2 regions of the Staphylococcus gallinarum genome follow, and region 1 is predicted to be linked to the other one. Evidence: riboswitches for the same ligand, from Rfam matches in the RefSeq annotation. Region 1 holds a riboswitch; the other holds the start of a gene.

What was found. Region 1 has a riboswitch for FMN ahead of JN168_RS06840 (ECF transporter S component). Riboswitches for the same ligand answer to the same signal wherever they lie in the genome.
Region 2: linked by a shared signal. The riboswitch ahead of ribD (bifunctional diaminohydroxyphosphoribosylaminopyrimidine deaminase/5-amino-6-(5-phosphoribosylamino)uracil reductase RibD) and the one ahead of JN168_RS06840 (ECF transporter S component) in region 1 are both predicted to bind FMN.

What each region holds. Positions count from the first base shown of each region.
Region 1 is NZ_CP069082.1:1,443,098-1,455,716, reverse strand. It holds gene JN168_RS06860 (LysM peptidoglycan-binding domain-containing protein) at 1-1,204, opposite strand, end outside; gene JN168_RS06855 (RecQ family ATP-dependent DNA helicase) at 1,355-2,734, opposite strand; gene JN168_RS06850 (helix-turn-helix domain-containing protein) at 2,724-3,686, opposite strand; gene JN168_RS06845 (ferredoxin) at 3,796-4,044, shown strand; gene JN168_RS06840 (ECF transporter S component) at 4,188-4,733, opposite strand; FMN riboswitch at 4,800-4,931, opposite strand; gene JN168_RS06835 (ATP-binding protein) at 5,217-6,977, opposite strand; gene JN168_RS06830 (response regulator transcription factor) at 6,961-7,686, opposite strand; gene JN168_RS06825 (pseudouridine synthase) at 7,824-8,561, opposite strand; gene scpB (SMC-Scp complex subunit ScpB) at 8,554-9,096, opposite strand; gene JN168_RS06815 (segregation and condensation protein A) at 9,089-9,820, opposite strand; gene JN168_RS06810 (DUF309 domain-containing protein) at 9,913-10,422, shown strand; gene xerD (site-specific tyrosine recombinase XerD) at 10,509-11,396, opposite strand; gene fur (ferric iron uptake transcriptional regulator) at 11,439-11,885, opposite strand; gene JN168_RS06795 (NUDIX hydrolase) at 11,989-12,531, opposite strand.
Region 2 is NZ_CP069082.1:1,144,261-1,156,879, forward strand. It holds gene JN168_RS05380 (hypothetical protein) at 55-504, shown strand; gene JN168_RS05385 (competence protein ComK) at 511-933, opposite strand; gene JN168_RS05390 (sigma-70 family RNA polymerase sigma factor) at 949-1,413, opposite strand; gene JN168_RS05395 (hypothetical protein) at 1,635-1,856, shown strand; gene sagB (peptidoglycan release complex glucosaminidase SagB) at 2,023-2,874, shown strand; gene JN168_RS05405 (osmoprotectant ABC transporter substrate-binding protein) at 3,343-4,269, opposite strand; gene JN168_RS05410 (FAD/NAD(P)-binding protein) at 4,446-5,906, shown strand; FMN riboswitch at 6,160-6,291, shown strand; gene ribD (bifunctional diaminohydroxyphosphoribosylaminopyrimidine deaminase/5-amino-6-(5-phosphoribosylamino)uracil reductase RibD) at 6,456-7,499, shown strand; gene ribE (riboflavin synthase) at 7,507-8,142, shown strand; gene ribB (3,4-dihydroxy-2-butanone-4-phosphate synthase) at 8,154-9,338, shown strand; gene ribH (6,7-dimethyl-8-ribityllumazine synthase) at 9,352-9,813, shown strand; gene JN168_RS05435 (proline dehydrogenase family protein) at 10,003-11,004, opposite strand; gene JN168_RS05440 (alpha/beta fold hydrolase) at 11,276-12,100, shown strand; gene JN168_RS05445 (L-lactate dehydrogenase) at 12,488-12,619, shown strand, end outside.

The DNA.
Region 1 (12,619 bases):
TTAAGATTGCTGCTAAAATTGGTAATAATTTACCTAATAAGCCGCCTTTTTTCTTTTTACGTTTGTAATCATCGTTATTATTACTATTATTTTGATGATTGTTTCCGCCATTTCCATTAGAACCGGAACCACTTGCTTTTGAAGCTGCTGCGGCGCCACCAGCACCCGCTGCAGCAGCACCACCAGCAACTGCGGCACCTTTTTTCTTGGATTTACCGTTGTTCTTTTCTTCATTATGTTGTTCTTTTGATTGTGATTCGTTTGATTTATTGTCTGCAGTGTTACTTTCTGCGTTTTTATCTTTGTTTGATTTGCTAGCAGCATAAGCACCTGCACCTGCGCCCGCTGCAGCAGCACCACCAGCAATAGCAGCGCCTTTTTTCTTGGAACCATCTTTTGAATCGGCTGATTCATTTTGCTCATGTTGTTCCTTGTTATTTTTATTATGCTCTGGATCATTGACTCTATTATCAGCATCATCCTTATTTGCAGCATATGAGCCTGTGCCAGCACCAGCAGTAGTACCACCTGTCTGTGTAGCGTCTTGCTCACGATTTGTAGTATCATTTTGATCATCAACATGCTGTTCTTTCGAAGAATGCTTGTCGTTGTTGTGTTTATTTGCAGCATAAGCACCTGCACCTGCACCAGCTGCTGCGCCACCAGCAATGGCAAACCCTTTACCATTATGTTTATCATCTGCAGTTCGCTTGTCAGCTGCATCTTTATCTTGATGTGATAAATCAGTATCATCTTTACGAGTGTTTACGTCACTTCTGTCATGATTTTCTTGTTGCTTTAAGTCGTTATTTGATTTGTCATATTGATTGTTACGATGTTGTTCATCAGAAGTTTCTTGATAGATATTATTGTCTCGTGAATGATCATCATGATCTTGTGACTGGTTAAAGTCTGATGATGATTTGTTTTGGTCATTAAGGTGTTGTTCTTGATCAAGTTGTTGCTCTTGTTGTTGATCAGATTGTTCCCCTTTATTTTGATTTGTTGCTGTATCTCGTCTACGTTGTCTTCTTTGAGCATTTCTTGGAGGGAATTGCTCATTGTTTTTGTCGGATACTTCTTCTTTTGCATTGTCAACAGAAGCGTCAACAGATTCATTTGTTTTGTCTAGGTGTTCATTTGGATCAATTGATTGACGATTTTTCTCAAAATCATCTTTAAAGTTGTTGTTAGACAAATTCATCATCCTTCCTTTATTTATATATTAAGTATATACTGTTTTACCCTAATCAAACGTAAATATGTATACCTATTTTAAGAAAACTACAATATTTATGTCATTATAAGTTGTATTATAGCTTGTTTGAAAATGTTAAGTAAAGTAATTGTCTATCTATTTGAACAAATTTTTTAATTTTTCATTATAATCAATTTTACGTTTTACTTTTTTGCGATTAAATATTTTTATTAATTCAATATCAGCATCATTATCACAACATTTTTCAGGTCGTTTATTCACAAATTCACCAAAAAATTCCATAAGATATGCGCGTCTACACTGATCTAAATTCTTATAACCCAACATTCTGATATAACCATTTCTTTTACGTTGGTAAGTATTTTCAAATATATGTCGTAATTCATTAAATGTATAATAACTACTTAAAATTTCAATAATTTCTTTTTTATAAGGTATTAAATCCATACCTAATTCAAATGCATTAACATCTTCATTAGTTATAATATCAGTAAATAACAGTGTTTCAAGTAAGAAACTATCATCTGGTTGATATAAACTGATGGCTTGACTTTGTTTGCCATCTCTCCCAGCACGACCAATCTCTTGTAAATAATTCGACGGACTAGTTGAAAGATGAAAGTGAATGATTGTACGAATATCTTTTTTGTTTATTCCCATTCCAAATGCACTTGTAGCAACAATGATAGGAATATCGTTATTAAGAAATTGATGTTGAACCGTTTGCCGTTCCTGATAGGATAGATCACCGTGATAAATACCTGTTAAAAAGCCTTGTTGATAAATTTCTTGAGCTAATGATAAACAGACTTTTTTTGATGAAACATAGATAATTGTCGGTCCAGATTGTTCTAATGTTGGCAGCAACCATTTGAGTTTTTCTTCATCATCTGCAAAATTTTGATGGTGTAGTGAAATATTGTCTCTATTCATACTTGTTTTAACTACATTGAATTGAGTACGTAACATTTGGTTCAAATCAGATAATAGATGTGGTGGTGCTGTCGCTGTTAATCCTAATATAGAAACGTTAGTAAATTGTTGAATGATTTTTCCTATAAGTGCATAATGTGGTCTGAAATCATAGCCCCATTCTGACAAACAGTGGGCTTCATCTAAAACAATAAGACCAAAGTTAATATGTTTAATGAGTTTGAAATTATGGGGTTGGAGTATAAATTCAGGGCTTAAGAAGATAAAACGACTTTGCTTTAGATTTTTGATATTTGCTGAACGTTCATCTTCATCCATACCAGAATGAATACAACTCACTTTATGTTCACCATGTGCTTTAAGTTGCATAACTTGGTCATCCATTAACGAAATAAGTGGTGAAATAATTAATGTAGGTTGTTGTTTAATATATGTAGGTAATTGATAACACAGACTTTTACCACTACCAGTTGGTAATATACCTAATGTATCTTGTTGGTTTAGTACGCTTTTAATAATTGCTTCTTGTCCAGGCTTAAATGTTTCAAATCCAAACCAATGTTTCAGTTCGTCAATCAGCATGTAGCTCACCTCTTTCTATGCCTACAATGATAAGCTTGATTGTAAAGTAACTTAATGACGGGAATCGTTCTTTATAGTTCCGCAATCTTTCATCCTTATGCTGTATATAATAATTTAGAAAATCAGAATTTAAATCATCCTTTAGAAACGCTTTATAATTTGATAAATATCCCTTTATAAACAATTCTAAGACATGGTCTTCAATTGTATTAATTTTAACTTGTTGATGTTGTGCCAAATCATCCATAGTTAGTCCTTTTTTTAAGCCTTCAAAAGATAAATCTGTTTTATGTAATAGCGTAGGTAACACAATTAACTGATGCAAAATAGGGTAACGTTGATTATCTTCAATTTGAAACATCATTACAACTAAATCGTTTAATTCTAATTCAAATAATAATTCTTGTGGCAAACCTTCTATTAAACTAACTTGCTGTCTAGTGTACATGCTATCTTCAAACCCTTGTAAGTAGTAATGAATGTAAGTCCCTTGGTTTTCTTTATGAATAGCTTCGAATAACATATGAAGTTCTGCAATAAAATCTTGTTCGAGGTTTGCCTCTTTAAGATATTTATATACATATTTAACACGTTTATGTATAGTTTGCTGTTGAGTGAGAGGGATAAATTGACTATCCTTATGCTGTAATTGTGAAATCGTTTGTGTTAATAATTGTATTGCTTGAAACGTATTAACGAGACTATCAAATGTATATCTTGGATGTACGCGTACGTTTAATGTTGTTTCTATTTCTGATTGGCTCAGATTATAATATCGCTCGAATGACGGATACTGGATATTAGGTAAGCTATGATATAATGATAGTAATTGTTGGCTACATGCATCAAAAAAGGTTTGATGTGATTTTTTGCCTATGATAATATTATATATGCTTTTTTCGGTTTTATAATGGTGTGTATTTTGTTGGATGAAATGAAATAAATTTTGCATGTTTACTCCCCTAATTAATTAAAACGAAAACATTGAAAAAAATAAGTACAGTGCTTACAATATTAATTGTGATTTTATTGTAGCATTTTTGTCAAAGGAGGCGAAGAAAATGGCTAAATATACTATTGTCGATATGGATACTTGCATTGCATGTGGTGCTTGTGGTGCTGCTGCCCCTGATATATATGACTATGATGATGAAGGTATTGCTTTTGTAATACTTGATGACAACCAAGGTACTGCTGAAGTGCCTGAAGAATTATATGAAGATATGGAAGATGCATTAGAGGGATGTCCTACTGATTCAATTAAAATTGAAGAAGAATCTTTTGATGGGGACGCACTGAAATTTGAATAGATTTTAAGTGACGAATTATATTTTAACCTTATTATAGGAAAAGCGCATGTTTAAATTAACTTAAACATGCGCTTTTGTTATATGAAAACAAAATTTTATTTGTCACTATTTATTGATACGTTAGTGTATGTTAGCGCAATTTGTTATCTCGGTAAAACACTATTCAAGCGTTTGTATAATAAGATAAATATAATTGAAATAACAATACCTTTAATAATATTGAAAGGTATAACACCTGATACTATAATTATTTTCAAATTACCAAAAACATCTGATAAATTCATAATCATGCCATAGAGTGGTAACAACACAAAATAATTCAAAATGCTTAATACTAGTGTCATTATTAAGGTTGCTACAGCTAAACCAGTAACTAATGATTTAGCGTTATTTTTATTTTTAGCAACATAAAACGCAGTAAGTATAAAACTTGTGGCTGCTAAAAAATTGGCCAACGGTCCTATTGGATCCCCTACATTGAATAAAAAATTCAATAAATTTTTAATAAATTCAACGATGATGCCAGCAATGGGTCCTAATGTAAATGTTGCAAGAAGTGCCGGTACATCACTAAAGTCTAATGTTAGATATGGTGGTAAAAATGGTAACGGGAACTTGATAAACATTAATATAAAAGCTACCGCACTTAACATGCTAATCGTTATTAGACGTTTGGTTTGTTGTTGCATATTCAATTATCTCCTTCCATTCATCTTACTCAGAATAGGAGGATTTAATTGCACAACAAATTAACCCTCCATCTTCTCCCATCCAGACTATACTGTCGGCTCTAGATTCACACTAGATCAGCTATTTATTGAACAATAAATAGGTCGCAGGCTTATATTACTGCCGGTTGGGAATTACACCCTACCCCGAAGATGAACATTTAAATTTTATAAATATATCATAGCGTATAACTCAGATAAAGACAATGATATTGTTTACAGTATTTAGTGCTAATTTACCAGCAATATAAAATTAAATTTTACACACAGTACTAAATAGCGATGTAAAATGATTTCAATTTATATTTTAAAGCTATAATCACAAAAAACACCTCCGCCTTACACATTAAATTGTATAAATCGGAGGCGCTTCACCTTATTTAGTTAGATGATTATTATAATCATTTTTGACGTTACACATAAAATCATCAATGACTTATTCCTTTAATCTCTAGTTGGTGGTTTCGGTAAGCGAATAATAAATGTTGTACCTTGACCGAGTTCACTTTTTACAAGTATCTTACCTTCATGTTCATCGATAATCATTCGACATATAAATAGTCCAAGTCCGGTACCTTGCTTACCTCTTTTACGTGCTGCATCTACTTTGTAAAAACGATCAAAGACTTGCTCTAAATGTTCGGGAGCAATACCCGTTCCTGTATCGGTAATATATAACAAGTTGTCATGATCATTTTCAGCAATATCGACGGTTATTGTATCTCCTGGTTCTGTATATCGACATGCATTATCAATCAGATTCGTAAGCACTTGTTCAATTCTATCAGAATCATAATACCAGAGCGCTCCATTAGAAATTGGATTTAATTTCATGGTTAGTTCTAAGTCTGCAGCTTGTTGTTGATATTTCAATTGCATCTTATTTAACAACGGATCAATAGGTTGGATTTCTCGTTCAACACTTAACCCTTCTGCATCCATTCTAGCAACATTTAAGAGTTCATTAACCAGTCTGTTTAAACGTTTCGTCTCATCTAAGACGATGCTCAAGGATTCATGGATCTCTTCGGGTTCAGTAACAATACCATCAACGATTGATTCTGTATATCCTTGCAATAAAGAAATGGGTGTACGTAATTCATGTGAAACATTTGCTATAAAATCTTTCTTCATTTGATCAATATTATGTTCATTGGTCATATCTCTTATGATGGCCACGATACCACTTCGTCCATCTGGTTGAATTTGCTCTATATAACTAGTAATGATTACAAAATATCTAGTATTAATTTCATATTCTTCAAACTGTGTATGTTTGTTCTTAAAAGTTAATTCTGTTTGTTCATCAAGCTTTTCTAATGAATACTCATCTAAAAGTTGTAATGTATTTTGAGCCATTTGGTTAGATAAAATAACTTCCTTCTTATCGTTGTATCCTAATACACCTTCAACCATGGAGTTGATTAAACTATCCCTAATGTTCTTAGAAGATGACAGTGCATCGATATGTTGTTGGATTTCAGAACTCATCGTATTAAAGGCACGAGATAATTCTCCAATTTCATCCTTTGAATTTACGGGTTCAACTTGCGCATATTGTCCTTTTGAAACTCTCAATGCTTGAGACCGTAGATTTCTTAGAGGTTTCGTAATACGAGAAGAAAGGAAAAAAGCAAATATCGTTGTAATTGCTAAGAAAATAATGGCAATAATTAAAATAATAACCGTGATTAAATTATTAGTATCTTCGATGGTTTTTAAATCTTGATAAATAAAGACACCACCGTATTCATCTTGTTTAACATCGCTTAAATTCTTTGAAGGATATCCAATTAATACATAAGTATGTTGTTGATCATTAATTTTTACATTAACGTGTTCCGAAATTTTCTTTCCTTTATTAAATACGTCATCATAGTCTTTATTTTGTTTGATTTCATTTAACATCTTTTGTTTAGTATTGCCATACTTACTATTTTGACTGTTTTTATCATTCATTATAATGAGACCAACAGGGCCTTCAATCAACTTACGACTGTGTTCAATCGCGGTTGCTTTATTATCAGAGCTTGCTACTAATTCACTAATACGTTTAGCATCTTTGAGTAAAGAATCTTCTGTTTCCTGTGTGAAGTATGATTGGATAAATGTGATTAAGGCTGCGCTAAGTAAAATTAAAACTGTCGTTACTATAAATATTATAGTTAACCACAGTTTTATGACTACATTATTGAGTCGGTTCATCATTTGATTTAACTTCAAACTTATAACCTACTCCCCAAACAGTTTGAATCATCTGAGCAGCCTCTTCAGAAACGCGATTTAACTTTTCTCTTAAGCGTTTAACATGAGTATCTACGGTACGTAAGTCTCCATAAAACTCATAATGCCACACTTCTTTTAACAGTTGTTCTCTATCAAATACTTTATTAGGTGTTTTCGCTAAAAATATTAATAATTCATACTCTTTAGGTGTTAAGTTTACTTGGCTCTCATCTGCAAGCACTCTATGAGCATCATTGTCGATAACTAAATGATCAAATTCTATCAAATCACGCGCATGTGGTTCGCTCTGTTCTGTATGTGCGACCTGTGTTCTTCTTAGTAATGCTTTTACACGTAACACAACTTCTCTTGGTGAAAAAGGTTTAACAATGTAATCGTCTGCACCTGATTCAAAACCTTCAACACGATTTGTTTCTTCGCCTTTGGCTGTTAACATAATAATTGGTGTATCTTTATGCTCTCTTAGTTTAGAAGCAACAACAATACCATCCATTTCAGGCAACATTAAATCTAGTAATATACATGCATAATCATGTTCCATTGCCATATGATACGCTTCACTACCGTCTTTAGCTTCATGTATTTCAAAAGATTCTCTTTCTAAATATAATTTAAGTAATCTTCTAATTCGATCCTCATCATCTACGATTAAAATTTCATTTGACATACGTATGTACCTCCCACACTGCTTACTTTCCAATACATTCACAATTATAGCATAGGTTAACTTTGAAAAGTACAAATGAACGAAAAGTTTGTGAATTTTTTCTCATTCGAATTATTTTGTCAAAAATATTTCAAAGTTTATTTACCGTGTTCAGCAATTTGACGAATGACTTTTACTTCGTGCGGAGTTAAAACACGACCTTCACCTGCATTAAGCCCTTTCAAATTTAATGGACCAAATTCAATTCGTTGTAATTTACTAACTTGATGTCCAAAATGTTCGAACATACGACGAACTTGTCTATTTCTACCTTCAGTAATCGTTATTTCAACTAAAGTTGAGTTCTTTTCTTTATCTTGGTTTTTTACTTTTACAATTGCAGGTTGTGTTTTACCATCCTCTAATTCAATACCTTGCTCTAATGCTTTTACCTCTTCTCGCATTAAGTAACCTTTTAATTTTGCAACATACTTTTTCTTGATCTTGTATCTAGGGTGTGTCATTAAATTTGTAAACTCACCATCATTCGTTAATAGCAGTAAACCTGATGTATCATAATCTAATCTGCCAACAGGATATATTCTTGTTTCAATTTGTTTGAAGTAATCGGTTACTACCTTTCTTCCTCTATCATCAGATACACTCGTAATCACTTGCGATGGTTTGTAGAATAAAATATACAGTTTGTCTTCTTGCTCTAATTTAATACCTTCTACTTCAATTGTATCTGAATTTTTCACTTTCGTACCTAATTCCGTTACGACTTCACCATTTACTTTAACCTTACCTTCACTGATAAGTGTTTCAGCTTTTCTTCTTGATGTATAACCACTGTTAGCTATACGTTTTTGTAATCTCTCTAATTCTTTACTCATTATTTTCTCCTTTTTGATTTACCAAATTACTGAAAAATGCTTCGATTTCTTCGTCCTCTTCATCAGTAGTCGGTAAATCATCTAAATGTTCAATTCCAAATACATTTAAAAATAGTTCGGTTGTATATAGTTGCTGACTTCTTGAATCTTTTTCGTCTTTTGCTTCGATTAAACCTCTTGCGATCAATGTTTTAACTGCACCATCGGAATTAATACCTCTAATCATTTCAATATCACTTCTTGAGAGTGGTTGGTTATAGGCGATTATGGATAGTGCTTCCATTGCGGCTTGAGATAGTTTCATATTAGACTTATGTTCTACAAGTGCTTCAATATATTCAGCTGCTTCTTTTTTCGTTGTTAATACATAAGTTTGTCCGAAATGTTGAATGACAAGACCTTCTGAGTGGTAGTTATTAATTAAAGTTTGTAACTCACTTAGTGAAATGTCTAATATTTCAAGCAGTTGCTTCTCTTCTAAACCTTCATCTCCAGCAGTGTAGAGTAATGCTTCTAATATACCTTGATTATCCAATGCCATAGTTGACTCCTCTTAATATGTTGATATCTTCAAAACTTTTTTGTTGTTCAATATTGACTATACCAGATTTAGACATTTCCAATATTGCTAAGAAATGGGTTACTACCATTTCAATTGGTTCTGAGAAATTAAATAGACTGAAGAAGTTGAATGATTGTTGTTGTTGCAGTCTTTCATGAACCTGTGTGGTTGCTTGTTGAATCGTAAAGGTTTCTTTCTTTATTTCGACTGTTTTTGGTGTGTTAAATTCGACACGGTTTTTGACCTTTTGATAAGCAATTATCAGTTCGGTTAAATCAATGGTGTTATCCGAACTCATTAATTCATTTGTTTCTAAATGTGATAAGTCTGTAGGGTGTTTAGAGTAGAATGCAGCCCGATTTACCTTTTTATCATTGAGCAATTCAGTGTATTCTTTATAATTTTGGTACTCAATTAAACGACCTACTAAATCATCACGCGGATCGTCTTCTAATGATTCATCTGCTTCAGGCTGTGGTAAAAGCATTTTACTTTTTATCATTAATAATTCAGAGGCCATCACTAAATATTCACTAGCAACATTAATTTCTAATGAATTCATGGCGTGAATATATTGCATGTATTGTTCTGTTAATGCTTTCATTGGAATATCATAAATATCTATTTCGAATTTTTGAATAAGATGCAATAATAAATCCAATGGTCCATTGAAAGCATCTAATTTTACTTCATACATTTTATCTACCTCATATAGCAAGTTAAGTGCGTATTTCACTAAAATATTATAGCATGTTTATAACAAACATTTAAATTTGGAGCGGTTCTTATATGGAAAAAGCACTACAACAATTTTATTATCAATTTCATACCAAGCAACATTATTTTCTATGTCATGATATTCTAGAGGATGCTTGGAAAGAAAACCCACATTTTTCAAAAAAAGATGCGGTCGTCAGTTTAATTTTATTAACTACAGGTTGTTATCATTTTCGTCGTAACAACTTTCAAGGAGCTAAAACATCGTTTGACAGAGCATTGAATGTTATACAATCTAGTCATGACTGGCAAATGCTAGGTTTGAATATTGAGCAATACATCATATTATTAAAACATTTAAAGCAAGCAGCAAAAACACATCAACCATTTCTTCCGGTACACTTACCATTACAAGATGAAATGCTCCATTCAATACAAACCACTTTTACAGACTTTTACTTTCGAGAAACGCTCATTGATGATAGTTATATCGTAAATCACCATTTAGAAAGAGATCGGACAGAAGTGACTGATGCACGAAATAAAGCACTTATTGAACGACGTTTTAACCGAGAATCATAATATATTTTAATCAAATACACAACATGACATAACCTTATAAACAATAAAACACAGATTAGTTCATTAAATGATAAACTAATCTGTGTTTATGCACGTGGATGAAATTCGTTATACATTTTACGGATTTGTGATTTAGATACATGTGTATAAAGTTGCGTTGTAGAAATATCAGAGTGTCCTAACATTTCTTGTACAGCTCGTAAATCTGCACCGTTTTCAAGCAAGTGTGTAGCAAACGAATGTCTCAGCGTGTGCGGTGTTAATGTCTTATTAATATTGGCTTTAATACCATTTTGCTTTATCATCTTCCAAATGGCTTGCCTTGATAATGGTTTTCCATGCATATTTAAAAACAATACTGGTGTGACTGTTCTTTTTAATAGTTGTGGACGTATGTTTTCAATATAATGAGTTAAGTATTCAATAACCGCTTCACCCAACGGCACAATACGCTCTTTATTTCCTTTGCCGAACACCTTAACAAACCCCATAATTAAGTTAACATCATCTAACTCTATATGAATTAATTCTGATACCCTCATCCCCGTTGCATATAACAATTCCAACATTGTTCTATCACGGTAACCATTATTTTTTGATAAATCAGGTGTCTCTAATAAAGCTATCACTTCATTGATTTCCAACACGTCAGGTAACTTTTTATCATATTTCGGTGTTTCAATTAAAACTGTAGGGTCTTTAGCAGCATATTTTTCTCTCAGTGCAAATTGGTGAAAACTGCGAACAGTTGAAACAAAACGTGCTAAAGACTTTGAAGATGCACCTTCATCATGCAATGAACCTAAACATTGCTGGATGGTCTGTCTATCAACAAAGTCAATGTGAGTAATTTTGTTTTCATCTAAATAATTTGCATATTTTGTTAAGTCACGTTTATAAGCGCCTATTGTATTTGTACTAAGCCCTTTTTCTAATTGGATGAACCTTAAATATTCTTCGATTATGGTATTCATTGACTCACCCCTATCATTAAAATTAAACAGGATGAAAATTCATTATTTACCTTTAGCTTGGCATTCTGAACAAACGCCATGAAATGTTAAACGATGATCTAAAATTCTAAAGTTAAAATCACTTTCAACTTTTTCTTCTACTGCAGGTAATAAATCTTCCTCTATTTCTTCAACTTTCCCACATTCCATACATACAAGATGATGATGAAAATGTTTCGCACCTTCTTTACGTAAATCAAAGCGTGCAACGCCATCCCCGAAATTAATTTTGTCTACAACCTTTAGCTCTGCTAATAATTCTAATGTTCTGTACACAGTAGCTAAACCTATTTCAGGTGCTTTGTCTTTCACTTTTAAGTATACATCTTCAGCGCTTAAATGATCTTTCTCGTTTTCAATTAACACTCTTAATGTTGCTTCTCGCTGTGGAGTTAATTTATATGATGATTGTTGTAATTGTTGCTTCACGCGATTTAATCGTTCTTCCACGGAAGCCTCACTCCCCTACTAATAATTATAATCATTTTAATTTACAATATGATACATATATAAAATACCAGTAATTGATAAAATTAGCAAGTTTGTTCATTCCTTATTTATAATCATTATAATTAAGCAAGATATGTTGTAAAGCAATAATTGTTTTTGCATCCTCTAAAGATCCACTTTTTAGTAAGTCAGAAATTTCATTAATGTGAACACGATCTAATTCAATAAATTCATCATCATCAAGGTTCATGTGCCCTTTTTTCAAATCTTTAGCAAAGTAAATAGATAACTTCTCATTAGAAAAACCAGGTGAACCATACATTTCATATATGAGTTGCAAATGATCAGCGATATAGCCTGTTTCTTCTTCTAATTCTCTTTTAGCTGCTTCAATGCGATCTTCTCCACTTTCAAGTTTTCCGGCGGGGATTTCTAACATTGTTTTTTCAGCAGGTTTACGAAATTGCCTTACTAATATAATTTCATTGTCCGGTGTTAATGCACAAACAGCAACTGCACCATTATGAAAAACTAATTCTCTTTTTGATGTTTGACCATCTGGGAGTTCTACATCATGTACTTCCAAATCAATAATTTTTCCGTTATATATATGTTCCTTCGCTATAGTTCTCTCGTAAAATTCCATTATAATCACGTTCCTTTTATTTTAAGTATCTACCTGTTAAGATATAGTCGGTAGCTCGTACGGTTAATTGTATTTGAATTGTGAATAA
Region 2 (12,619 bases), 300 kb from region 1:
AATTTTTAAAACATTGTAGCTATTAGCGCGTGACATGCTAAAGGAGTATAAAAAATGAAAGTAAATATTTTTAAACAAAAAGTAAAAAAGCAATTGTGGTTTTTAAATAAGAAAGAGAAGCGAATATTAGATGAAGTATTACAAGCGAAGATAGACAGTGATGAATCTGGTGAATTAAATCGGCCAATCGCATTTTCAAATCAATTTTTAAAATCTTATATATTTAAGGAAAAGGTAACTTCAACGACACAATTATTTGTGATGTTAATTGGTATATTAGTTACATATATAGTGTTACTAGGTCTGTTTTTATTTGGCTTTTTAGCAAGTTTGTCTTCTGTTCAATACTTTATTAAACCAGAAGTACAGCTATCCACTGCAGTCGTTCTATTAACACTAGTAGGGTCAATACTATTAATCATTCTTTGTTTGTATGCAATAAAGCAAGTGACTGCTTACTTTACGAAGAAACTGCTTGAATATAAACATAATAAAGATTTATAAGAGTAATTAATATGAATGGTGGGAAAGCGAAATACTTTCTTGCCATTTTTTGTATACAAAAGTATATGGAATTGTAACTTCTATATATTTAGTATTTTCAAAATAAATGACTGTACCATATTGTAATGACTTTAATCCGGTTATAGCCATTGCATTGATATAGTATTGGATTGCTGAACGTTTCGTAGTTAAAGGGAATAAAATTGTTTCACTATTTATGTATAAAGGTAAGAATTTTCTAATGTTCAGAGTCTGTTTTGCTTTTTTAGTTTGCAAGGGGATGGATAATTGTTGTGTTTCGAAAAAGTAACGCAGTGTTTTGTCCATTGTAGCGGGATAGAGGAAATGGTGTGTTGAAAAGTGGCAGAGTGTAAGTATTTGTGCTGATATATATGTTTTAAAATACAATAATTTTATATTCATTTTCATGTTTTGATAACCTCTTTATTTGGTATAGTAAGATAAATATTTTATTTTGATACTTTTTTGATAGTTCTTTAATGTTGAAATAGAACAATTTAAAAATTTTGCTAATTCTTTTTGTTTGTATCCTGCTAATTTGAGCTTTAACCAATATTGTTCTTTACGGGACAAAGTGGTAAGAAAATGGTTGTAGCAAGAAAGTTGTTCTAGTGAACTTTCATGTATTTGACTATCGAGCGTAATCGTATTAAAGTCGATGGGTTCAGTTTTTTTAATTGAGCGGAATAGATCGATGAGGTAAAAGTTCAAGCGGGTAAATAGAAATGTTTTTAACGACATTTGTTGGTTGGGATTGTATTCTTGGATTAACTCCCACATGCGTATAAATAACAATTGTGCAAATTCATCATAATTGTACTTTATATGGTACTTATTTAACAATGTAGCTATAATATAATTATACTCTGTTAGTTTTGATTCAATCATTCAATTTTTACTCCAAAGTTATATATATAACAAGTATTTCCGGATGGACATATTTTATAAATGAAAATAAAAATTTTCATTTGCTAAATATTAATAATAGGTGTTAAATAGTAGTCGTAGATAGTTAAATTTTAAGTTTAATGACACAAAAGCGTATTCAACTTAAAAATACTGCATTTTAAAGTATAATGTTAACTTCGGACTATATTCAGGAGGTTTATATGGATTACGCACATTTAAATTTAGAGCATTTTTTTGCTAAGCATAATGATTTAGATAGGATAAAAGATAAATCCGATTTTGTAATGATAAATAATGTTTCTAAAGAAATGAAATATCGAGATGGTGAGATTGAGGGAACAATTGATCTTAACCGATATTTTTATAAAAATAGATCACAAGCGATGAGTTTTATTATTATGGAATATAAAAGTCAAGAGTAATGAAATTAAAATTTCATTACTTTTTTTATGAATATGTAACAACCAATGTATAAAATTGTCTGTTCAACTATTTAGTGTTAAAATCTATTATCGGATAGCCTTAACTTATTTGTTTTTTGCACGATGATAGGGCTAAAATTTCAATTATTACCTATGAGGTGTGAACATGACGAAGCATAAAAAAGGGTCTTTGTTATCAATAATAGGATTATTGGTAGTTTTAGGCGTGGCTGCAGTCATTGTTTTTTCAATGATTTCAGATCAAATATTCTTTAAATCAGTTAATAAACAAGAAAGTGTTGAAAATCTAAAAGTGACTTTAGATAAAGCAGCTAAAAAGCAAATTGATAATTATACAAGTCAACAAGTGTCAAGCAAAGATAATAAGACTTGGAGAGATGCGTCTTCAACTGAAATAAAAGATGCCATGGATAGTAATAAATTTATAGATAGCGATACACAAAAATATCAATTTTTAGAATTAGATCGTTATCAAGGAATAGATAAAAACAGAATTAAACGTATGTTGTTTGATAATCCAACGCTATTAAAACATACGGATGCATTTATTAATGCAGCGAAAGAGAAACATGTAAATGAAGTATATTTGATTTCGCATGCACTTTTAGAAACAGGATCTGCTAAAAGTGAATTAGCAAGTGGCGTAGAAATTGATGGCAAGAAATATTATAACTTCTTTGGTGTCGGGGCATTGGATGAGGATCCGATTAAAACGGGTTCAGAATATGCTAAAAAACACGGTTGGGATACACCTGAAAAAGCGATTAGTGGTGGTGCCGACTTCATTCATAGTCATTTCTTATCTAACAAAGATCAAAATACTTTATATAGCATGAGATGGAATCCGAAAAATCCTGGTGAACATCAATATGCCACGGATATAAAATGGGCCGAAAGTAATGCTAGTATTATGGCCAATTTCTACAAAGATATGAAAACTGAAGGTAAATACTTTAAATATTTTGTTTATAAAGATGATGAAAAGCATAGAAAATAAGTGAATATATCATTATTAATGTATTATTAAAAGAGCCCTTAACTGATTGTAGTTATTCAGTTAAGGGCTTTTTTATATGTACGATTAAAAATTTGTAAAAGTATTATGGCGAGACTCCTGAGGGAACAGGACGAGCTGAAGACTACAGGCTGAAGCTGTCCCCTAGGAAAGCGAGCCAACAATACAAAATGAAATTTAGTAAATATTAGCGTTTCTTTACAACTATAAAAAGCTATGAAAAGTCTATCGGCATAGACATTTTCATAGCTAATCTGAATTTATTATTTTTGTTAACTTCAATCATTTGAATAGGGCGAATTAATTTTACTTAGCTTTGTTTTTTTGACTTAATAATATGAACATCATTAATGAAGAAACAAACACTTTTAACATAAACTTCATAAGTTCACTTCCTTTTTATATGCGTAACTTGCTTTTTTAGTTAGTGCCATCATCATAAGCGAAAAATTATTTTTTATCAAAATAATTGTGCTTCTTTAAAAAATCTTGTGCTACAATTGCTGGTTCTTTACCTTCACCGTCAGCTTCATAATTTAATTTTTGCATTTCTTTTGTGTTGATTTTGTTGTCTAATTTATTGATTGAGCGTTTAATTTCTGGATGCTTAGATAAAAGTTTATTAGGTGCAACTGCACTAGCATCGTATGGAGGGAAGAAATTTTTATCATCCTTTAGTACGACTAAATCATAAGCTGCAATTCTGCCATCAGTGGTATACCCCAGTGCAACATCTAATTTTTTGTTTTTGAGTGCATCATAGACCAAACCGATTTGCATCGGTTTTAAATTGTTAAATCCAAATCCATAGTGAACTTTAAATGGTTCGTAACCATCGCCACCACGTTTTATCCACGTTGTATCTGTGCCCACCTTAACTTGATTTTTTACTTTTTCTAGATCTGATACTTTATGTAGATGATATTTTTGTGCTGTCTCTTTGGTAACCATAAATGCGAATGTATTTTCAAAACCATAAGAATTAAAGAACGTTTGATCGAATTTTTTGTCGAAACCGTTTTGCGTAATGTGCATTGCTTTTTTAGAATCTGTAATAGGTTTTTGTTTTAAGACGCCAGTTAAATCAGTTCCAGTATAGCGTGTACTTGATATATCTGCATCACCCTTTAGCAAAGCGTTATGTTGAATTGTTGCTGAACCTAAATTGTTAATAATTGAACCTTGAATTTTGCCTTTCGTATCGTGTTCGATTAAGTCTTTTAGCATATATGCCATAATTTGTGACTCACTCGTGGCGAGAGCTGATATTTTTACAGACTTGTTCGTTTGGCTACCACCTAAACCTGGTAAGTCGCAACCGGATACAAAAATAAGGCTACCTATACATAATAATAGAATATGCTTGATGAAATTCATGACTTTCCCCTTTAAATTTGAAATATCAAAAAATATAATTGTTATTATTTTAAGATTAACATATTTAATATAAAAGGGTAACTTAGCTTTTGAAGTAATAGTAATACATTAAAATGTTATTAGATCCGGTAGATTGTTATAATATATATAATTAATTGAATAGGTGGAGGGTAACTATGAGAATTGCAATAATAGGAATGGGAACTGCGGGTGTCACAGTACTAAAAGAATTGTCTAAATCAAGACGCTTTCAAGATATGCAAATTGATGCATATGATAATCCTATAAATATGGGGCAAGGTGTACCATTTCAAAATGATAGTGATCAATTACTTATCAACTTACCTGCCGAACAGATGTCGTTGAATTTAGATAATAAGCGTGAATTCTTTGATTGGTATCAGGCGCAATCAAAATTTAAGTTTTCAAATCCTGAATATTTACCGAGATTTGTGTTTGGTCATTATATGAAGGCTTTTGTGGATAAAATTAATAATGCCAATGCTAATGTAACTCTCATAAAGGAAGAAGTTGCTGAAGTGTTCATTGAATCAAATATCGGTGAGACGGATGTGTTATATCATGTCTGTACATCAAATGATATGGAGCATTGCAAGACCTATGACATTGTCTTTTTAACGGTCGGAACATTATCATATCATGATCCATATCAATTAAAAGGAAAACCAGGTTATATTCACACACCATACCCAACTTACCATACATTAGACAATGTGAAAGATACTGATAATATCGCTATCATAGGAACTGGTTTAGCGAGTTTAGATGTTATTCGTTATGTTACCGAACATCACATCAATTTACCAATTACTGTAGCCAGTCGTAAAGGTGAATTACCAAGTGTTAGAGGTGAGATGCCAGAAATCACATTCCAATATTTAACCCCTAAAAAATTTAATGAACTAAAAGCAGAAAATTTTGGGAATGTACCATTGGATGATGCGATGGCACTATTTTTAAAAGAATGTGCCATTTATGAAATACCAGTGGAAACTTTGGTGCATCGAAAAGTTGGTAATCCTGTCGAAGATTTGAAATATGATCTAGAACATGCAGAAGACTTAGGTAAGTTTCAAAGTATACTTGAGTTAATAAAGGAAAATTTAAATTGGATTTGGAACAGTTTCAATAGGAATGATCAAAAGCGCTTCTTAGAACAATATCAACCCATATTGAAAGCAAATTCCAATCCAATGCCACCTAGAACAGCTAAATTATTGATTGAGCATATAGAAAATGAACAAATAAGAATTTATGATGGTTTAGAAAATATTGAATATAACAACCATCAGTTTAAATTGACATATGCAAATCATGGTGATGATTACTTTGATATAGTGATTAATGCCACAGGTTCTAAGACGCAACTTAAAGACCTTGATAGTGATGATCAACTTGTTATTAATTTAGAAAATAGGCAGGTCATACAAGCGCACCCATTAGGTGGTATTCAAATTGTAGCAGAAACCAACCAAGTCATAAGCCCTAGATATGGTACGTTACAAAATATGTTTGCATTAGGACAGCTTACTAATGGTATCAATCAATCTAGAAATGGTGTGACTATGATTGTAAGACAAGCGACTGGTATTATTCATAGATTGTTGGAAAATTAAATGCAAAGTACGTTATTACTATGTCATGTATTTTGATTTTAATGAATAAATATAAAAAGTATAATAATTTTTTTATAATTGCAAATGATGATGAAGTTGATTTGACGGGCTTTTTAATAGTTATAAAATGACGAAATTCAAAAAAATAAAGCCGACTTAAGTAATAAGAATTGTTATTTTTGAATTATTGTAGTATTATGTTCTTGTAACTTAATTAAAGTTGCTTGACTCAAACAGCAATTTACAATTTCATATATTCTTTCGGGGCAGGGTGAAATTCCCAACCGGCAGTAAATTAAGCCTGCGACCTGCATTTGTTTTCAAATGTGGCTGATCTAGTGAAAATCTAGAGCCGACAGTATAGTCTGGATGGGAGAAAGAATAACGTATAACTAATAAAAGGCACTAATGTAGTGTTTTATTTAGCATTCACTTATTTCTATTTTTGGATAAGTGTATTTAAATCTAAGTTTATAATGTTATAACGCATATATCCCACACCTGAAATGTACGATTTCAGGTGTTTTTTATTTTTTAGAGGTGATTAGCTTGAGTCAATATTTAAATTACGCAATTGAATTAGCGAAGATGGTAGATGGACAAACAGGATTAAATCCACCTGTCGGTTCTGTTGTAGTAAATGATGGACGCATCGTAGGTTTAGGTGCACATCTGAAGAAAGGCGATAAACACGCCGAAGTACAAGCCTTAGATATGGCACAAGATGCTGCAGAAGGTGGGACGATTTATATCTCACTAGAACCATGTACACACTATGGTTCGACGCCACCATGTGTTAATAAAATTATTGAGCATGGTTTGAAGAAAGTGGTGTATGCAGTGAAAGATACGACACTACCTTCAAATGGTGATGTATTTTTGAAAGAGGCAGGCATCGAAGTAGAATATAGACCTAATGAAGATGCTGCACTGCTATATAGAGATTTCTTTGAAGCTAAAAGCAAAGGTTTACCACAAGTTACTGTTAAAGTATCCTGCAGTTTAGATGGTAAACAAGCGACAGACTTTGGAGAAAGTAAATGGATTACAAATAAAGCAGTAAAGCAAGATGTCTTTAAATTACGTCATCAACATGATGCAGTAATAACAGGTAGAGGAACTTTAGAAGCGGATAATCCACAATACACAACACGTATTGAAAATGGTAAAGATCCTATTCGAGTCATTTTATCAAAAACTGGTGAGATAGATATGTCACTAGATATATTTAAAGATCCATCTACAGCAATTTGGATTTATACAGAAAATAAACAATTAGAAAGTAAACACGAGCAAATAACAGTTACGCAATTAGAACATTGCTCAATTGAAAATATATTAAAAGATTTGTATGCAAGAGGTGTCGGTCGATTACTCGTTGAAGCAGGTCCGACCTTAACTACTACATTCTTACAAACAGAATTTATCAATGAACTTATCATATATTATGCCCCGAAATTAATAGGTGGTTCAGGTCACAATCAATTCTTCCACACAGAGCAAGTTGTTGATTTAGCTGATGTACCACAATTTGAAATTGTGAATTCCAATTTGCTTGAGCAAAATATTAAATTAGAATTGCGAAAGAAGTGAAATCAGTATGTTTACAGGTATCGTTGAAGAAGTAGGTACAATAAATAAAATATCGACACAACAATCTGTGGTTAATTTAACAATCGGCTGTAAAACGATATTGGCAGATATGCATATCGGCGATTCTATTAGTGTGAACGGCGCATGTTTAACAGTCGTTGGATTTGATGATCATTCATTTTCTGTACAAGTAATAAAAGGTACTGAAAATAAAACGTATTTAAATCAGTTAAACCAAGCACAAGAAGTTAATTTGGAAAGGGCTATGAGCGGACAAGGTCGTTTTGGTGGACATTTCGTGCTTGGTCACGTCGATGAAGTAGCAAAGATTACAAGAATACAAGCTTCAGATAATTCAAAAATAGTAACAATCAAACCCAATAACTCAAATTTAATTAAGCAAATGGTGCAACAAGGGTCTATTACGGTAGACGGTGTAAGTTTAACGATTTTTAAATTAAAGGATACGGAATTTGATATTCATCTTATTCCAGAAACTAGAAAATCGACGATACTGAATGATAAACGTGTTGGTGATCCAGTCCACATTGAAACAGATATGTTATTCAAATATGTTGAAAGAATAATGGAATCAACTGATTCAGGATTAACGTCTGACAAACTTAAAGCGTTTGGATTTTAGGAGGGCTATATATGAAATTAGATAAAATAGAGGATGCGCTACAAGCTTTAAAAGAAGGTAAAAGTGTAATAGTAGTAGATGATGAAAATAGAGAAAATGAAGGCGATCTTGTAGCAGTAACTGAATGGATGGATGATAATACGGTTAATTTTATGGCTACTTTTGGTAGAGGCTTAATATGTGCTCCCATAAGTAAACAAATAGCTGATAAATTGGAATTAGCACCAATGGTTAATCATAATTCAGATATTTATGGTACTCAATTTACCGTTAGTGTGGATCATGTTAATACAACGACGGGCATCAGTGCAGACGAAAGAATGATGACTGCAAGAGCTTTAATCGCAGAGAATGCTCAAGCAAATGACTTTAATAAACCGGGACATTTGTTCCCTTTAATTGCACAGGATAATGGTGTATTAGCAAGAAGAGGCCATACAGAAGCTTCTGTTGATTTAGCCAAATTAACAGGTGCCAAACCAGCGGCATTGATTTGTGAAATTATGAATGATGACGGGACTATGGCTAAGGGTGATGAACTTGAAGCATTTAAAGAAACGCATCAGTTGGTTATGATTTCTATTGAAGATTTAGAGCGTTATCGTAAAAATAATAATGATACTTCAATCGAAGCTAAGGCAAAAGTGAAAATGCCAACACAATTTGGCAACTTTGATATGTATGGCTTTACAACGAATCACAGTGATGAAGAACTTGTAGCAATTGTCAGTGGAGATATTAGAAAAACAGAAAATGTTCGTATTCACTCATCATGTGTCACAGGTGATATATTCCATAGCCAAAGATGTGATTGTGGTGAACAACTTGAGGCATCAATGAAATATATAAGTGAACACGGCGGTGTAATCTTGTATTTACCACAAGAAGGAAGAGGTATTGGATTAATTAATAAATTAAAAGCGTATGAATTAATTGAGCAAGGTTATGATACAGTAACAGCTAATATTGCTCTAGGTTTTGAAGAAGATTTAAGAGATTATGCCGATGCTGCACAAATTTTAAAATACTTTGGTATTGAGCAAGTCAATTTATTGAGCAATAACCCTAAGAAATTTGAAAGTTTACAAAACTATGGTGTTCAGATTGCACAAAGAATTGAGCTTGTTGTACCAACAAACAAATATAATCAAGATTATATGGATACAAAAAAAGTAAAAATGGGTCATTTAATATAGGAGGAAATTTGATATGAATTTTGAAGGTAAATTAATAGGTTCTGATTTAAAGGTAGCAGTAGTTGTAAGTAGGTTTAATGATTTTATTACAAATCGTTTGTTAGATGGTGCGAAAGATACACTCGTACGTCATGAAGTGGCAGCAGAGAATATTGATGTTGCTTATGTGCCAGGTGCATTTGAAATTCCGTTAGTTGCTAAAAAATTAGCACAAAAAAATGAATATGATGCAATTATTACTTTAGGTTGTGTTATTCGTGGTGCGACGACACATTACGATTATGTTTGTAATGAAGTGGCGAAGGGTGTTTCTAAAGCAAATGATGTATCGGATACACCAGTTATATTTGGTATTTTAACTACTGAAAATATTGAACAAGCAGTTGAACGTGCGGGTACAAAAGCAGGTAATAAAGGTTCAGAAGCTGCAGTTAGTGCAATTGAAATGGCAAACTTATTAAAATCTATTAATTAAGTTATAGCTTTTAATAAATGTCATTGTTCAATTGACTGTCAATTCAACTTTAAGGAAATAAAAAACAGTAATCTAGGCTATGACTTAGATTACTGTTTTTTATTTTAATGGTTTAGACATTGTGAAGTACTTTCATAATGCATCATCCATGTTTATTTATTGTAGTTACAAAATCACTTTAATACTGTGTTATTTTGAAGTGAACTTTTTGAAAAGTGCAATAGTTGCACCTAAAGCTGTTACACCTGCTGCAACAATACCAGCCTTTTTAAGCACTTCAGGTTTTGTAAATTCTTTGAACATTAAATTAAGGTTTTGTGGTCTTTCCGCTAAGCGTCTCATGAAATAACCAAACCAATCATCACCAAATGGTACATAAATACAGAAATTATAGCCATCTTTAGCGATTTCTTCAGCTAATTCAGTTCTAAATCCATATAACATTTGGAATTCATATCGATGTTTAGGTATATTATTATCCTTAATAAATTGTAAGATGTGAGTGATGACACGATCATCGTGCGTAGCAATTGATGTAACATTCTTAGCCGTCAATAATCTTTTCTTGATTAGACGTATGTAGTTTTCATCAATTTCCTCCTTGGTTTGGTAAGCAATATTATCAGCTTCTTTATAAGCCCCTTTAACCATTCTTAATCTAAGTTCTGGATATTTATCTACCAAAGCATCTGCTTTATATAAATATGCTTGAATAACAGTACCTACATTTTTAAATTCACCTTTTAAACGATCTAGCACTTGCGTGATATCGAATAAACTATCATACTTCTCAGTATCAATATTAATATGCATATTATTGAATTCATTGGCTTTCAATAATATTTCACGTAAATTACGATAAGCTAAATCAATATCAAATTCTGAACCTAATTGGCTCAGTTTAATAGACATATGGCCATTTAAATTATGATTATTAATCGCATACATCACTTCTAAGATTTGATCTTTTGCTTGTATCGCTTCGCCTTCGGTGTCCACAAATTCACCTAGGCAATCAACAGTAACTGTAATTCCTTTATCGTTTAAACGTTCAATTGTGTCTAACAAAGCAGGGATTGTGTTTCCTGCTACAACTTTATTCGCTCCTAACATGGGACCGATTTCTTTAGCTGCATTATTTAATAAAGTATTGTTAGATAGTCCTATAAAAAAATTTTTCACAATTGGCATATTAATTCCTCCCATTCTGCTAATAGCTTACCTTTCTATAATAGTGTAGCATGAATCAATTGTTAAAGAAATCGTTTACAATAAAATATATTACACTTTATATTTCATAGTACACTCATGTAATTGGTATAGAAGTGTTTTTATATATATAATGGCACAAAAATTAAATCATTCACGACAAACTACATGTTTAAAATGGAAATATCGTATACGATTTTGATACAATAAATGTAATGAATTAAATTTTTATATAGAAGGGGAAGTAGTAATTATGTGGAAATGGGAAACAGAAAATGAAGCTAAAGGCGTCATTGTGATCGCTCACAATATGCTAGAACATACAGGACGCTATGCATATGTTATTACCATGCTTCGCCGTAATGGATACCATGTGATTATGGGCGATTTACCAGGTCAAGGCCAAACTTCTCGTTCTAATAAAGGTCAAATTGAAAATTTTGACGTTTACCATGAGCATATACTTGAATGGATAAGAATCGCAAATGAATATAAGATTCCTACATATGTATTAGGTGTTGGATTAGGCGGCTTAATTATGTTGAATCTACTTGAAAAGGTCGACGTACCTATTGAAGGACTTATGTTAATTTCACCATTATTAGAATTTAAAAAAGGCAATAAAACACGTAAAGATAAAGTGATTTCAAACGTAGGGAAAATGGCCAAGGATAAACGCTTTAAAGTAGGTATAAAGGTTGAAGATTTAACACGTAATGAAGAGGTCATTGAAGAAACGATGAATGATCAATTGATGTTGCAAAAAGTTACATATAATTGGTACAAACAAATTACAGACATTATGAAAGAAACAGTGACACATTTAAAGGATATAGAATCTATACCTTTATTATTGATGTATGGTGATGCAGATAAGGTGGCAGATATCACTGCAATGAAACTAGTTAAAGATAAGGTCACAACCAATGAACTGTATTTTAAAGAATGGAAAGGTTTGTATCACGAGGTACACAATGAACCTGAACGTGATGAGGTAATGCGCTATATCTTAGCTTTCTTAAATAATAGTTCAAGTAATAATGGATTTGTAATTGATGATGAAAATGAACCTTCATAATGTGTCATGAATTAGTTATTTAGTTGAAAATTTATGATTGCTAGTTGGATTTTGAGTTGAAAGGTTATACGCCATATCTCAAGTTTTTGGTTTGGTTGATAATTTTCCCGCTCAAAATTAAAAAATACAAGTTGCTGTTGAGATACTCCGTTTAAAGTAGACACTGAAAAGTGAAGCCTTTGAAGGGAGTATTTTTATAATCTGCAATTCATTTAAAATGTAATACTTCTGAACTGTATGAATATATCAATAAAATATTGTGATTATTTTCACAAAAAATATTGCAAAAACTAAAATTGTTTGGTATATTTAATTTGTGAAAAAAATCACATAACAAACATAAATTAAATAAACTTTTGAATAGTATTTGAGGGAGGCAGTTTTAATATGGAAATGATTAAAGGAAACAAAGTTGTATTAGTTGGTGATGGAGCAGTTGGTTCTAGTTATGCATTTGCAATGGTTGCCCAAGGTATTGCTGATGAACTTGTTATTATAGATTTAGCGGAAGAGAAAGTG